Regions from separate parts of the Shewanella sp. 1311 genome, predicted to be linked through region 1. Evidence: predicted binding sites of a transcription regulator. Region 1 holds the regulator's gene; the other holds the start of a gene.
What was found. The regulator sigma-54, encoded in region 1, starts transcription at its own class of promoters, with help from an activator protein. The targets are predictions, from matches to a motif close to GTTGGCACGNNNNTNGNNT.
Positions count from the first base shown of each region.

Region 2: AC5YB3_RS14430 (FimV/HubP family polar landmark protein) is a predicted target of sigma-54. The motif match lies at 3,617-3,635, and genes of this name have one in related genera.

Region 1 is NZ_CM181686.1:3,389,689-3,397,129, reverse strand. It holds gene AC5YB3_RS15215 (KpsF/GutQ family sugar-phosphate isomerase) at 1-360, shown strand, start outside; gene kdsC (3-deoxy-manno-octulosonate-8-phosphatase KdsC) at 360-911, shown strand; gene lptC (LPS export ABC transporter periplasmic protein LptC) at 908-1,468, shown strand; gene lptA (lipopolysaccharide transport periplasmic protein LptA) at 1,455-2,009, shown strand; gene lptB (LPS export ABC transporter ATP-binding protein) at 2,006-2,737, shown strand; gene AC5YB3_RS15190 (RNA polymerase factor sigma-54) at 2,845-4,323, shown strand; gene hpf (ribosome hibernation promoting factor) at 4,352-4,639, shown strand; gene ptsN (PTS IIA-like nitrogen regulatory protein PtsN) at 4,642-5,085, shown strand; gene rapZ (RNase adapter RapZ) at 5,082-5,936, shown strand; gene AC5YB3_RS15170 (HPr family phosphocarrier protein) at 5,923-6,198, shown strand; gene mgtE (magnesium transporter) at 6,539-7,441, shown strand, end outside.
Region 2 is NZ_CM181686.1:3,193,284-3,200,724, reverse strand. It holds gene csrD (RNase E specificity factor CsrD) at 1-80, opposite strand, end outside; gene AC5YB3_RS14440 (malic enzyme-like NAD(P)-binding protein) at 266-1,510, opposite strand; gene rpmE (50S ribosomal protein L31) at 2,047-2,259, opposite strand; gene AC5YB3_RS14430 (FimV/HubP family polar landmark protein) at 2,441-3,535, opposite strand; gene priA (primosomal protein N') at 3,638-5,833, shown strand; gene argS (arginine--tRNA ligase) at 5,968-7,441, shown strand, end outside.

The sequences.
Region 1 (7,441 bases):
CATAGCGGTGATGACTTACCGCTCGTTAACCACGATATTTGCATCACAGAAGCCCTGTACGAAATTTCCAAAAAAGGCTTAGGCATGACCGCGATTATCGATGATCAGCGCAAGCTGGTTGGTATCTTCACCGATGGTGATTTACGCCGCGTTATCGATGCCGAAGTGAATCTACGTACTACGCCCATCGCCGATGTGATGACCCGTAACTGCGTGACCATCACCGACGGTGTGTTGGCGGCCCAAGCGCTGCAAGTGATGGACTCAAAAAACATCAACGGATTAATTGTTATCGATAAAGACCGCCATCCAATCGGCGCTCTTAACATGCTAGACATGGTTAAAGCAGGAGTCATTTAATGCCACAGCAAGGATTTTACGGCCCAATCAGTGATGATGTGTGGCAACGCGCGCAAAAGATTAAACTGTTGATCTGTGACGTCGACGGGGTGTTTTCCGATGGTCGTATTTACCTAAGCAATAGCGGCGAAGAGCTAAAAGCCTTCCACACTCGCGACGGCTATGGCGTGCGCTCGATACTCACCAGCGGCTTTAATCTTGCCGTTATCACTGGACGTCAATCCAAAATCGTTGAAAACCGTATGACAGCGCTCGGCGTAACTCATATTTACCAAGGCGTAGACAATAAGTTCGAGCCCTATGAAGCATTGCTCGCACTCTATGGCGTTACCCCGGAAGAAGTGGCGTATATCGGTGATGACATTGTCGATCTGCCAGTGATGAATGTCGTCGGTTTAGCAGTCAGCGTAGCCGATGGTCATCCCTATGTTCGTCAGCACGCCCACTTTGTGACTACGCTCAATGGCGGCCACGGTGCCTTGCGTGAACTCACAGATCTATTGCTACTCAGTCAAAATAAATTCACTTCGGCCCATGGAATGAGTATATGAGTCGTGTGACACTCGCGATTATCGCTTTTTTTGGAACGGCATTAGTGCTTTATTGGCAAGTGCAGAACAAACACAGCGGTGATACCGATAACAGAGTAAAAGATCAAAATACCCCAGATTTCATCGTTGAAGATCTGCGCAGTGTTGAGTTCAATGAACAAGGGTTAGTCAATAGCCGTGTGACGGCGAAACACATGGAACATTATGATTCAACGAATCAAACTTACTTTACTCAACCTGTTTATCTTGTTTATCCAGACCAAGGTAAAGCACAATGGCAACTCAGAGCAGATCAGGGCAAGCTAAACAAGGAAACGGGCAAGGTTGTATTAGAAAACAATGTTATTATTGATGCCATTAGCCCAGAAGAACCGATCCAGACCTTGTCCACCAGTTATCTGGAACTCGATCTCAATACGATGATAATGACCTCTGACCGCACCATTTACGTCACAGGGAAAGATTTTAATATTCAAGGCCAAGGCCTTTATGCCGACCTCAACGCGCAAGAAGTGCAATTGACCAGTCAGGTAGTAGGAACATATGAAGCAAAATAACGTATTACTTGCCAGCCTAATGCTAATAATGAGCATGAGCGCCTTTGCTAAAGTCGACGACCTGAAACAGGAAGTCAAAATCAAGGCTGTGAGCCAAACGGCAGATATCAAGAACAACCAGATCATCTTCTTTGGTCCGGTTGAAGTCACCCAAGGTTCGATTAAAATCCATGCAGATCAACTGCGTGCATTTTCTGCCGAAGGTGAAAATAGCAAAATTTTAGTGGCCACTGGCAACCCTGCGACGTACAGCCAAGTATTAGACGATGGCCGTCCAGCCTCGGCGAGCGCGAAAGAAATTCGTTACGATATGGCGAGCCGCACCCTGACACTTAAAGGTTTAGCCTCGTTAGATCAAGCGGGCAGCCAAGTGACGGGTAATTTAATCCGCTACAACATCATCCAGCAAAAATTGATTGCCGAGAGTACCGGCAGTGGCGACGATCGCGTGATCACTATCATTCAGCCAGAAAGCTATCAAGATGATGCCAAACCAGACGCGCCAGCAGATAAACCTGTGAAAAAGCAGGACTCTAAATGACCCAAATCACCCTAAGAGCACAAAATCTGGCGAAGAGTTACAAGAGTCGCCAAGTGGTTAAAGACGTCAGTCTGACGGTAAAAACCGGTCAGGTCGTTGGCCTACTCGGCCCGAACGGCGCGGGTAAAACCACCACCTTTTACATGGTCGTTGGTCTGGTTAAAAGCGATAAAGGCCACATCTTTATCGACGATGATGATTTAACCGCAGATCCTATGCACCTGCGCGCCCGCAAAGGCATAGGTTACTTGCCACAGGAAGCCAGTATCTTCCGTAAACTGACCGTCCATGACAACATCATGGCCGTGCTTCAAACGCGTAAAGAACTAAAAAAAGAGCAAAGGGAAGAAGAGCTAGAGCATCTGCTTGAAGAGTTCCACATCACCCACATCCGTGACAGCCAAGGCATGTCATTGTCGGGCGGTGAACGTCGCCGTGTCGAAATTGCGCGGGCGTTAGCAGCAAATCCTAAGTTCATTTTGCTAGATGAACCCTTTGCTGGTGTCGATCCGATTTCGGTTATCGACATTAAAAAGATTATCGAACAGCTCAAAAGTCGTGGCCTTGGCGTGTTGATCACAGACCACAATGTCCGTGAGACATTAGATGTGTGTGAACATGCCTATATCGTGAGTCACGGAAACTTGATTGCCGAAGGAACACCCGCAGAGATCTTAGACAATCAGCAAGTTAGGGCTGTGTACTTAGGTGAACAATTCAGGCTATAGTTAATCAAGCGGAGCCAATGCAGGCAATTTATGCCACCATTGGACTCCACTCAAGATGATAACAAGCGACCTCATCCAACAATAATAACGTAGGGATCAGCGGTAACATGAAAGCGTCACTCCAGCTCAAACTGGGTCAACAGTTAACCATGACGCCACAATTACAACAGGCCATCCGTCTGTTGCAACTGTCGTCATTAGAACTGCAGCAAGAGATCCAGCAAGCCTTAGATTCTAATCCCCTTCTCGAGCTGGAAGAGGATCAATTCGACGCCACTAAAGACCCTGTAAACCAAACGCTATCCGATACGGATTTCAGTGAATCTAGCACCCTGCCGCCAGAAAAAGACAGCTCCACCATAGACACGGCAGAGTCCTTAACCAAAGAATCCATGCCCGACGAACTCCCCATGGACACCACTTGGGATGAAGTGTTCACCGCCTCTCCCAATTCTGGCCCCGGCGGCAGTCGTGAAGACGATATGCCCTTCCAAGGTGAGACCAGTGAAGGCTTGTATGAACACTTAGAATGGCAAAAAAACCTCACACCGTTTTCTGAAACCGATTTAGCCATTGCCACCGCCATTATTGATGCCATCGACGATCAAGGCTATCTCACCCAAAGCACTGACGAAATCCTCGAAGCCATGGGCAATTCTGAGGTTGAGCTCGACGAAGTCGAAGCTGTACTCAAGCGCATTCAACATTTTGATCCCATTGGTGTTGCCGCCCGCGATTTAAGCGAGTGCCTGTTGATCCAACTGTCGCATTTCGCCGCTGACACGCCCAACCTAGAAAACGCCCGCATGCTGATCAAAGATCATTTAGATCTGATCGCCGCCCGCGATTTTAGATTGTTGATGCGTAAGACTAAATTAAAAGAGGATGAGTTAAGAGACGGCATCGCGCTTATCCAAACCCTCAATCCCCGCCCAGGTTTATTGATTACGCCCAACGATGACGAATACGTCATCCCAGATGTGTCAGTGTCGAAGAAAAATGGCCGTTGGGTGGTTGAGCTTAATCCTGACTGCATGCCAAAAATCAATGTAAATCAACATTATGCTTCGATGGCGCGCAGCACTAAAAGCCAAGCCGATAGCCAATTTATTCGTGGTCATCTGCAAGAGGCTAAATGGTTTATCAAGAGTTTAGAGAGCCGTAATGATACCCTGTTGAAGGTGGCGAACTGTATCGTCCAATATCAGCAAGGTTTCTTTGAATACGGTGAAGAAGCCATGAAACCTATGGTGCTGAACGATATTGCCGAAGCGGTAGAAATGCATGAGTCGACCATCTCAAGGGTGACGACACAGAAATACATGCATACCCCTAAGGGACTTTTTGAACTAAAATACTTCTTCTCTAGCCACGTCGGTACTGACGATGGTGGGGAATGCTCATCCACAGCAATCAGAGCCTTCATTAAGAAACTGGTTGCAGCGGAAAACCAGAAAAAACCATTAAGCGACAGTAAGATGGCACAACTTCTGGCAGAACAAGGGATCAACGTAGCCCGCAGAACCATTGCGAAGTACCGAGAGGCTATGCTCATTCCGCCTTCTAATCAGCGTAAAAGTTTATAACCTACAGTGGATATCGGAGGACGTTTCTATGCAAATAAACCTGAGTGGACACCATGTCGAAATTACCGAATCGTTACGTGCATATGTAGAAGAAAAGTTTTCAAAACTTGAACGCCATTTCGAACAGATCAATAATGTGCACGTTGTGCTCAATGTCGAGAAAATGCAACAGATTGCCGAAGCGAGAATAAATCTTATCGGTGGTGAAGTTTTTGCTACTTCAGAGCATGCTGACATGTATGCCGCTATAGACGCCCTGATTGACAAGCTTGATCGTCAGGTTATTAAACACAAAGAGAAGTTAACAAAACACTAATAATGGAACTTTGTACCATACTGCGGCCGGAGTGCACTACCTGCGCCACTCCGGGCAGCAAGAAAAAGGTACTGGAACTCATCAGCGACTTAGTCGCTGCCCAGTACCCGACCCTCTCATCTCAAGAGATATTCGAAAGCCTAGTGGCGCGCGAAAAGATGGGGAGCACAGGTATAGGTAACGGCATCGCCATTCCACATGGTCGACTAGCCGATATAGATCAGCCCATTGCCATACTCATTAAGTGTGAAGAGCCGATAGCATTCGATGCTATCGATAAGCAACCTGTTGATATTTTATTTGCACTACTGGTGCCTGCAGACCAATGTCAGCAGCACTTAAGTACCTTGTCTTGCATGGCCGAAAAGCTGAGCGACAAGCAAATATTAAAGCAATTACGCAAGACGCATGATGAAACGGAACTCTATCAGGTAATCACTGGATGAAACTGGTCATAGTGTCGGGCCGCTCAGGCTCAGGCAAATCTGTCGCCCTAAGGGTACTCGAAGATCTCGGCTATTATTGTGTCGATAACCTTCCCTTGCCCTTAATCGGCACTTTGCTTGAGCAACTCAAAGGCAGTAACGATCTCGTCGCCATTAGTGTCGACGTGCGTAACATGCCTGAGCAGGACAAGGTCTTAGTAAAGCAACTCGCGAGCCTGCCTCCTGATACTGAGTTAACCAGCTTCTTCCTCAATTCCAGCGATAAAATTCTGCTCAAGCGTTACAGCGAAACCCGCCGTTTGCACCCTTTGTCGAAGAGCCAAGTCTCTTTGCAAGAAGCGATAAAACTGGAAGGGAAGCTGCTCGAGCCTATGTCAAAACTGGTCGATCACTACATAGATACGTCGAACCTGAATATCTATGATTTAAGCGACCAAGTCAGACAAATTCTGCTCGGCAGCGTTGATAAAGAGTTAGTGATTAACTTCGAGTCCTTTGGCTTTAAGCACGGTATGCCAACCGAAGCCGACTTTATGTTCGATGTACGCTTCCTGCCTAACCCACACTGGGAACTGGCGCTGCGTCCATTGACAGGCTTAGATGAACCCGTGGCTGAGTTCTTAAATCGTCAACCACTGGTCAATAAGTTCATCTGGCAAATCGAAAATTTACTGGAAACTTGGCTGCCACATCTCGAGCGCAACAATCGCAGTTATTTAACTGTGGCGATTGGCTGCACGGGTGGGCAACACAGATCGGTTTACGTCGCAGAGCAATTGGCTAAACGCTTTAGTAACGGTAAACATAAAGTTTATGCCCGCCATCGAGAGCTGAATAATGCCAAAGCTTGAACGTCAGATCACCATCTGTAACAAACTGGGATTACATGCCCGTGCCGCTACTAAGTTGGTGGTACTGGCATCCGAGTTTGATGCGACCATCACCTTAATACAAGGCGATAAACAGGCATCTGCCGCCAGCGTGCTTGGCTTATTGATGCTTGAAACTGGCATGGGTAAAACCATTAAACTTATCGCCGAAGGTCCAGATGCTGAGCCCGCTCTGGATGCCATTTGTGCCTTAATCGACGCTAAGTTTGACGAAGCCTGTTAGTTTGATTTCATACTCAGCGTTCCACACAGGCACTCAGATTAGTACACCTCACATTTAGCACTGCTTATTTGTGCAGTTCACATCTCGTTTCAAAAGCTTGGCGACACATTTGTCGCTCGACGGCACGAACCATAGGCGATTACACTAGCGAGCATTACCGCTGACTCACCTTAGTCTTAGCCGCCTTAATCTATGCGTAAAACGCATGACCTACACTGGAGCGCTCTATCTGTGACTGAAGCATAGTTATCGCGAAGTCAACGCTAAGTCTTAGCCCTGCGCCAAGCAGCGCACTCTCGAACCAATTTGCCGCACAGTGGCGGACAACCATGGAGGACAAATGCCCGTAGATAATTCAGAAAACAATCACACCGGACATAGTCTCGACCAGTTAAACCAAGCGCTTAGCAGTGGCATGTTTGTGCACGTGCGTAACATGCTGCAAAAAATGGCCGCCTCAGATATCGCGCTGATCTTAGAATCCTCACCACCCAGCGCCAGACAAGTGCTGTGGCAGCTTATCGATCAAGAACAAATAGGCGACATACTCGACGAGTTAAGCGAGGAACTCAAAGATCCGCTGATCCGCAGCATGAGTCCTGAGCGAGTTGCGAAAGCGACGGCGAGCATGGACACCGATGATCTGGCCTATATTCTGCGTAGTCTTCCCGATGCCGTTTACAAGCAAGTGCTGCAGTCGATGACAGAACAAAACCGCCAGCGGGTAGAACAGGCCTTATCCTATCCCGATGAGACCGCCGGCAGCTTGATGAACACAGATACCGTCACCTTAAGACCCGATGTAAATATCGATGTGGTGCTGCGCTATCTTCGCCAAAGGGGCAACCTGCCAGACACCACAGATACCTTATATGTGGTCGATAAACAGGACAAAGTGCTCGGCGGTGTCAGGCTGGCAGATCTACTGACTTGCGCGCCAAGCACCACAATTCGCAACATCATGGACCCCGATATCCAAAGTATTCCTGTGAGCATGTCCGACAGTGAAGTGGCGCAGAAATTCGAACGCAATGACTGGGTATCAGCTCCCGTTGTTGATAGCGATGGCAAGCTGCTAGGACGAATAACAATCGATGACGTGGTCGATGTTATCCGCGAAGATGCCGAACATTCCATGATGGGGATGGCGGGGATGGACGATGACGAGGATACTTTCGGCCCAGTGCTAAAAAGTACCCTACGTCGCTCACTCTGGCTCACGATTAACTTGTTCGCCGCGCTA
Region 2 (7,441 bases), 200 kb from region 1:
AAAAATACGAAGGCAATAGCGGCTAATGACATTAACCAAAAGCTGGTTAATTTTGTAGTTAACATTCGGGTGAATTTCATCTATCCGCTATCCTGCAGGATTATTATAATTATTTGTGCGATTTTAACAGGAGTACAACAAAGTTGTCCGTTGATTATTCAGTAGCATAACCTAAAAGGCAACCAAGACGCTGTGACTTTAATGTCCACTTAAAAACAAAAAAGAGGCTAATTAGCCTCTTTTCGATGTTTTTACCACTTCTAGCCTAGTCGGCGTATTTAGGTAAAGTAGGGATAGCTGCGACACCAGAGTCAATCGCCGCTTGTGCAACCGCACGGGCAACATTAGGCAACAAACGTGGGTCCATAGGTTTTGGCAGCACGTATTCAGGGCCAAAACTCAGTGAAGTCACATTAGGATAAGCCTTTAATACACTCGCAGGCACAGGCTCTTTTGCCAGTGCAGCAATGGCATGAACTGCGGCGATTTTCATCTCATCATTAATGCATGACGCACGTACATCCAAGGCACCACGGAAAATAAACGGGAAACACAATACGTTATTCACTTGGTTTGGATAATCGCTGCGACCCGTACCCATGATCAAATCGCTACGCGTTGCGTGAGCCAGTGCCGGTTTGATTTCAGGATCTGGGTTAGAACAGGCAAAAATCACTGGCTTATCAGCCATCAGCGCAACTTCTTCTGCACCAATCACGTCAGGACCTGATAGGCCTAAAAACACGTCTGCGCCTTTAATAACATCAAGAAGCGTGCGTTTGTCGGTATCATTCGCAAATAGCGCTTTATATTCATTAAGATCCGTACGGCCAGAATGAATAACACCTTTAGTGTCTAGCATATAAATGTTAGCGCGATTCGCACCACATTTAACCAACATAGTCATACAAGCAATGGCTGCGGCACCGGCGCCCATACACACAAACGTTGCGTCGCTGATCAACTTGCCTTGAATTTCCAGCGCATTAATCATACCTGCCGCGGTCACAATTGCGGTGCCGTGCTGATCGTCATGGAATACCGGCACTTTACAACGGGCAATCAATTCACGTTCGATAACAAAGCATTCGGGCGCTTTAATATCTTCAAGATTGATACCACCAAAAGTGTCAGCAATCGCTGCAACTGTATTGATAAATTCTTCAGGCGTATTGTGGGTGATCTCAATATCAGTCGAATCGATATTTGCAAAATGCTTGAATAATAATGCTTTGCCTTCCATCACAGGTTTAGAAGCCAAGGGGCCTAAATTGCCTAAACCTAAGATTGCCGTACCATTAGTAATCACGGCAACCGTATTACCTTTATTGGTATAACGATACGCATTGTCAGGATTAGCCGCGATTTCACGCACAGGCTCAGCCACACCAGGGCTATAAGCTAGGGCGAGATCGTGACTCGTTTCGGCAGGTTTGGTAAGGCAAACTGCGGTTTTGCCTGGTATTGGAAATTCATGATAATCGAGTGCTTGTTGACGAATATCTGACATTTTAAAATCCTGAAATGCGACATTTATAATTTATGAGAGTAAGGCCTACCAACACACATCTAGTCTCACCAAAGGGTGATGTTAATAGTCTGGCTGGTCGGGGTAAGATACGCCAATAAGGGGAATTTTTAAATAAGAGATTCAGAAATTTCACTTTAGCCTTCAAATAGACCCTCTAAGCTTAGTTTTATAAACTTATCTCCTATAATAAAGCTGCATTTCTTAATATATTTTGTAGGAAACAAACATATATTTTGTAGTTATAACGCTAGTTGTAGCGCATTAATCTCAAAAATGTTGGTTAAATTACAATATATAGCGGCTAGCACATTTATCTTATAGTTAATTGCTATAAATAAGTCGAATTACATACTTGAACTCGCAATATGCAATAAGTTGATGATTAATTGAGTGAAGTCGTACCAGATGGGGGATTTAACATAAGTATTAAAATAGGCGTAAATAAAGCGGTTCGGCAAATGATAGAAAGCAAAAAGGCGCCATAGGCGCCTTTTCTAGAAACATTGCAATCGCAATTATTTCTTTGCAAGCACTGCGAAGCGCTTGTTGAATTTGTCGATACGACCGCCGGTATCAACAACTTTTTGTGTACCAGTGTAGAATGGGTGACATGCACCACATACGTCTAAATGCAGATCTTTACCAGCAGTAGAGTTTACTTTGATAACGTTACCACAAGTACAGTTTGCAGTGATGATAGCGTATTTTGGGTGGATACCTGGTTTCATTGGGGTTACCTCAAAAGTGTAAGGCCATGTCGCTCTTCCAACCCGTAGTCGGACACCACATGCATGTTAATAACAATATGTTTAGGGCGCAGAATGGTACAGCATACCCACAAGGGATACAAGTAGATTATCTGAGCGTTTGGCGGTTATTCTGCGTCTATTTTGACTTTAGTTCGCCGCATCATTTTCCCGCCTCTTTAGCTTCAAACATCGTCTGCGCCTCTCTGGCGTTAGCATGCTGTGCCAAAATCATTTTTGAAGGACAGGACAGAGCCGCATTACTCTTGAGTGCGTTGATTTTATTTTTTGAGAACGCCGCTGGATTCGCCTCGTAGATCGCCAGCATAGCGCCATAAACACTCACGTCCCAATCGTTGGCATAGCGATTCGCGATACGCCACAAGGTCTCACCAGCAAGATAAGTTAACTGACAATTTTTAGGTGTCTGCGAAGCTGTTGGGGACGTTTCAGCAGCATTTACTTGGAGTTCGCTATTTGTTGTCTTCGCAGTTTCTGTAGCTACGACTTCAGACATAACAGTCTCAGGCACTACAGTTTCAACAGGCGTTGTTTTAACAGCAACAGGCTCAGACATCACAGCAACAACAGGTGTTGTTTTAGCAACAACAGGTTCAGAGATTTTAACGACAGGCTTTACCTCAGCAACCTGTGTATTTTGCTCATTCGCTGCTTCAGGGAATTTAAAACCAGTCACGATTTCAGCCACTGGCACTGTGGGCTTAATATCTACATGAGTATTTGCAGCCGCGATAACCGCCGTCGCAGGCTTAGCCTCCAACACTCGCGTGGATTCAGCGGCCACCTTTACAGGCTGAGCATTCACTTTATCCGCACGCTTTTGCACCTGCGCTGTCGTCGTATTTTTACTGCCCGATGCTGCTTTTGCGGTTAGCGTGGCCAATGTTGGCTTAGCCTCGCCAAATAGATTGATACTTTTGACCTCATACCATCGGTCGAGTCGATACTCCCTCACTAAGAGTTTAGCCTTGTCATCTTTTACATCTTCAACACCCGTGAGCAAAACTAAAAAGCGATTAAGCGCCTCAACCATTAACTTTTCTTCGCCGCCGGCTTGCTGCACTACAAACTCTAAGCGCGACATGTCTTGATTGTCCGCAATCACATTCACCCTGAGTTTAGGATAACCACCTAACTCAAACATGCGGCTGTTAACGCTCACATGGGAGACTTGTGCCATGCTCGGTGCGCTCCACACTAACGCGAGTAGACCTAATGATTTCACTATATTAGCCATTTATTTACTCTCAACTATCCTTGGTAAACCATCATTAGGGCTAGCCCTAGCCAGCCGCGCTGAGTACACTAAACCACATTCTTGCCTAAGACTTGCCAGCATATGTCATTGTTTGTCGAAGTTGCGTTACCTGTGCCTATGCGGCAAACCTTTAGCTACCGCGTACCCGAAACTTATCCTAGTACACCGCAGATAGGCGTGCGCGTTAAAGTCCCCTTCGGTCGTCAACAATTAATCGGATTAGTCACAGGTATCACAGATACGTGCAGCTTAGCGCCTAAGCAGATTAAGTCTGTGCTTGAGTTTATCGACGATAAACCTTTGTTGCCTGAATCACTTTATAAATTAACCCTTTGGGCCGCGAGATACTATTTTTGCAGCCAAGGGCAGATGCTAACCCAAGCCTTACCAGTGGCCCTACGTAAAGGGCTCGATGCCGCGCCGCAAAAGATCCAATTCTGGCAATTAACTGAGATAGGCCAAAATATTGCACCAGAAGCGGTTAAGCGAGCACCCGCACAGAAAAAATTACTCGAGTTACTCAAACCCGCCAGCTTAACCCAAGAAGAAGTGATCAGCTTAGATATCAGTAAAGCGGCACTGAAAGCCCTAGAAGATAAAGGCTGGGTGGCACGCCATGAAAAAATTGCCGAGCTTAACCTCGACTGGCGTACCACACTCGAAATGGACGAAACGCCACATAAACTCAATAAAGAACAAGCCGTCGCCGTTGCCACGTTAAATCTGCAACAAGGGTATCACTGTACTTTATTAGAAGGCATTACCGGTTCGGGTAAAACAGAAGTCTATTTGGCGGTGCTCGAGGAAATCCTCAAGCAAGGCAAGCAAGCGTTAATTTTAGTGCCTGAAATCGGCTTGACGCCCCAGACAATCAATCGCTTTAAGCGTCGTTTCAAAGTCAATGTCGCCATATTACACTCTGGGTTAACCGACAATCAAAGACTAGAAGCTTGGCGCCAAGCCCGCTGTGGTCAGGCCGCCATCATTATCGGCACCCGCTCGGCCTTGTTCACGCCAATGGCCTATCCCGGCATCATCATACTCGATGAAGAACACGACAGTAGCTTTAAGCAACAGGAAGGCGTCGGTTATCACGCCCGCGACTTGGCAGTCATGCGTGGCCATTTAGAATCAATTCCTGTGATATTAGGCACGGCAACCCCCTCACTCGAAAGTCTACAAAATGCCTTAAGTGGCCGTTACCATCATTTGCAATTGGGTGAGCGCGCTGGCGCAGCTAAAAAAGTGCGCCAAGGGATTATCGACATTAAAAATATGCCGTTAAAAGCAGGAATGTCGGTGCCGCTGCTGAACGAAATCCGTCTGCATTTAGACGCAGGCAACCAAGTATTACTGTTTCTCAATCGCCGCGGCTTCGCACCCGCTCTGCTTTGCCACGAGTGTGGGCACTTACACGAGTGCGACCGCTGCGACGCGTTTTTCACAGTGCATCAATCCCTTGGTGAAATTTGCTGTCACCATTGTGGCAATCAATATGCCATCCCTAAGCAATGCCACAAATGCGGCAGCACTATGCTGATGGGCCAAGGTATAGGCACAGAACAACTCGCCGAGGCACTGCAGCTGGAGTTTCCGAAACATCCTGTAGTGCGCATCGACCGTGATACTACCCGCTTAAAAGGCTCATTAGAAACCCACTTAAACGCAATTCATAAGGGCGAATATAAAATCCTCGTCGGCACGCAAATGCTGGCTAAGGGTCATCACTTTCCTGATGTGACGCTTGTTGGGCTACTCGATGTCGATGGTGCCTTATTTAGCGCCGACTTCCGCGCGCCCGAGCGTTTTGGGCAACTCTATACCCAAGTCGCTGGTCGTGCGGGCCGCGCCAGTAAACCCGGCACGGTATTATTGCAAACTCACCAGAGCGACAATCCTATTTTGCGGGATTTGCTGCACCGCGGTTATGGCGAGTTTGCTCGCAGCCAATTAAAAGAGCGTCAACAAGCACTGCTGCCGCCAGCATGGCACATGGTGTTGGTACGCGCCGAAGCTCATTTAGCCAGTGATGCCGATAACTTTCTCAACGCCTTCGCCGCGCTTTTGCCGCAAGATAAAGAATTTGAGGTAATTGGTCCTATGCCAGCGCCCTTAGATAAAAAAGCCGGCAAGTTCCGTCGCCAACTGCTATTCCAAGCGAAAAACCGCAACCGTCTGCAGCAAGAGTTTGAACGTATTCATCCGCTTGTAGAGCAGCTTATCGAAGCCAAGCGCTGCCGATGGAGCTTAGACAGGGATCCGCAGGATCTCCTCTGAGTCGAGTATTTGATAAGTATTTAAGTGCCATTTGATAAAAAATCATCGGGAAGATAGCAATTGTTAACCACAAACGGCTAAAATATGCGGTTATTCCCTGTATTCACTCTTAAAGTTAGTGCCGATTAGAACCCATGAAATCACATATCCAATCATTACTTGAACAAACTCTAGAATCCTTTAAACAACAAGGTATTGTGCCTGCTGACTTTGAAGCGCGCATTCAGGTAGATCGAACCAAGGATAAGAGTCATGGCGACTTGGCAACCAACTTAGCCATGATGCTGACTAAGGTCGCGGGCAAGAATCCACGCGAATTAGCCCAACTGATCATCGACACCTTACCGGCTTCGGCTTATGTGGCTAAGGTTGAGATCGCAGGTCCTGGCTTTATCAACTTTTTTATCAACGACAGCGCCTTAGCGGATCAACTGCAAAATGCCGTCAACGATGAGCATTTAGGTATCAAGTTACCGACACCGCAAACCGTTGTTGTTGATTACTCTTCACCCAACCTCGCCAAAGAAATGCACGTAGGTCACCTACGTTCAACCATCATTGGTGACAGTGTGGTGCGTGCGCTGGAATTTTTAGGCCACAAAGTCATTCGTCAAAACCATGTCGGCGACTGGGGCACACAATTTGGTATGTTGCTGGCCTATATGGAAGAGCTACGCGCCAAAAATGGTGAGAAAGCGCAACTTGAACTGTCTGATTTAGAAAACTTTTACCGCGCTGCCAAACTGCGCTTCGACGAATCGGCAGAGTTTGCGACCCGCGCTCGTCAATTAGTGGTTGAGTTGCAATCTGGCGACGAATACTGCAACAAATTGTGGCGCGAATTTAACGACATTTCGTTGAGCCACTGCCATGAAGTCTACGCCCGTTTAGGTGTGAGCCTGACCCGCGCCGACGTGCACGGTGAAAGTGCCTATAACGCCGATCTAGAACAAGTAGTTAAAGATTTAGATGCCCAAGGTTTATTAACCGAAAGCAACGGCGCCAAAGTTGTGTTCCAAGAAGCCTTCCGCAATAAAGAAGGTGAGCCACTGCCAGTGATCATCCAAAAAGCTGATGGTGGCTACTTGTATGCCACCTCAGATCTTGCGGCAATGCGCTACCGTTCGAACGTATTAAAAGCCGATCGCGTACTGTATTTTGTTGACCTACGTCAGGCGCTGCATTTCCAACAAGTCTTCAGCCTAGCCAAGCTGGCTAAATTTGTTCGTGAAGATATGTCATTGGAACACTTAGGTTTTGGCACGATGAACGGCGAAGATGGCCGTCCATTCAAAACCCGTAGCGGCGGCGTCGTTAAGTTAGTCGACCTGTTAGAAGAAGCCAACGTGCGCGCACTTGAACTCGTTCGCAGCAAAAATCCAGATATGGATGAAGTCACGCTGACTGAAATCGCTCGCGTCGTTGGGATCAGTGCCGTTAAATATGCTGACTTGTCGAAAAACCGTACCAGCGATTACATATTCAGCTTCGAACAAATGCTCAGCTTCGAAGGCAATACCGCACCTTACCTGCTGTACGCTTACACCCGTGTTGCGGGTATTTTCAAGCGTGTAACCGATCTGGATCTCAGCCAAGCGAAAATAGTGC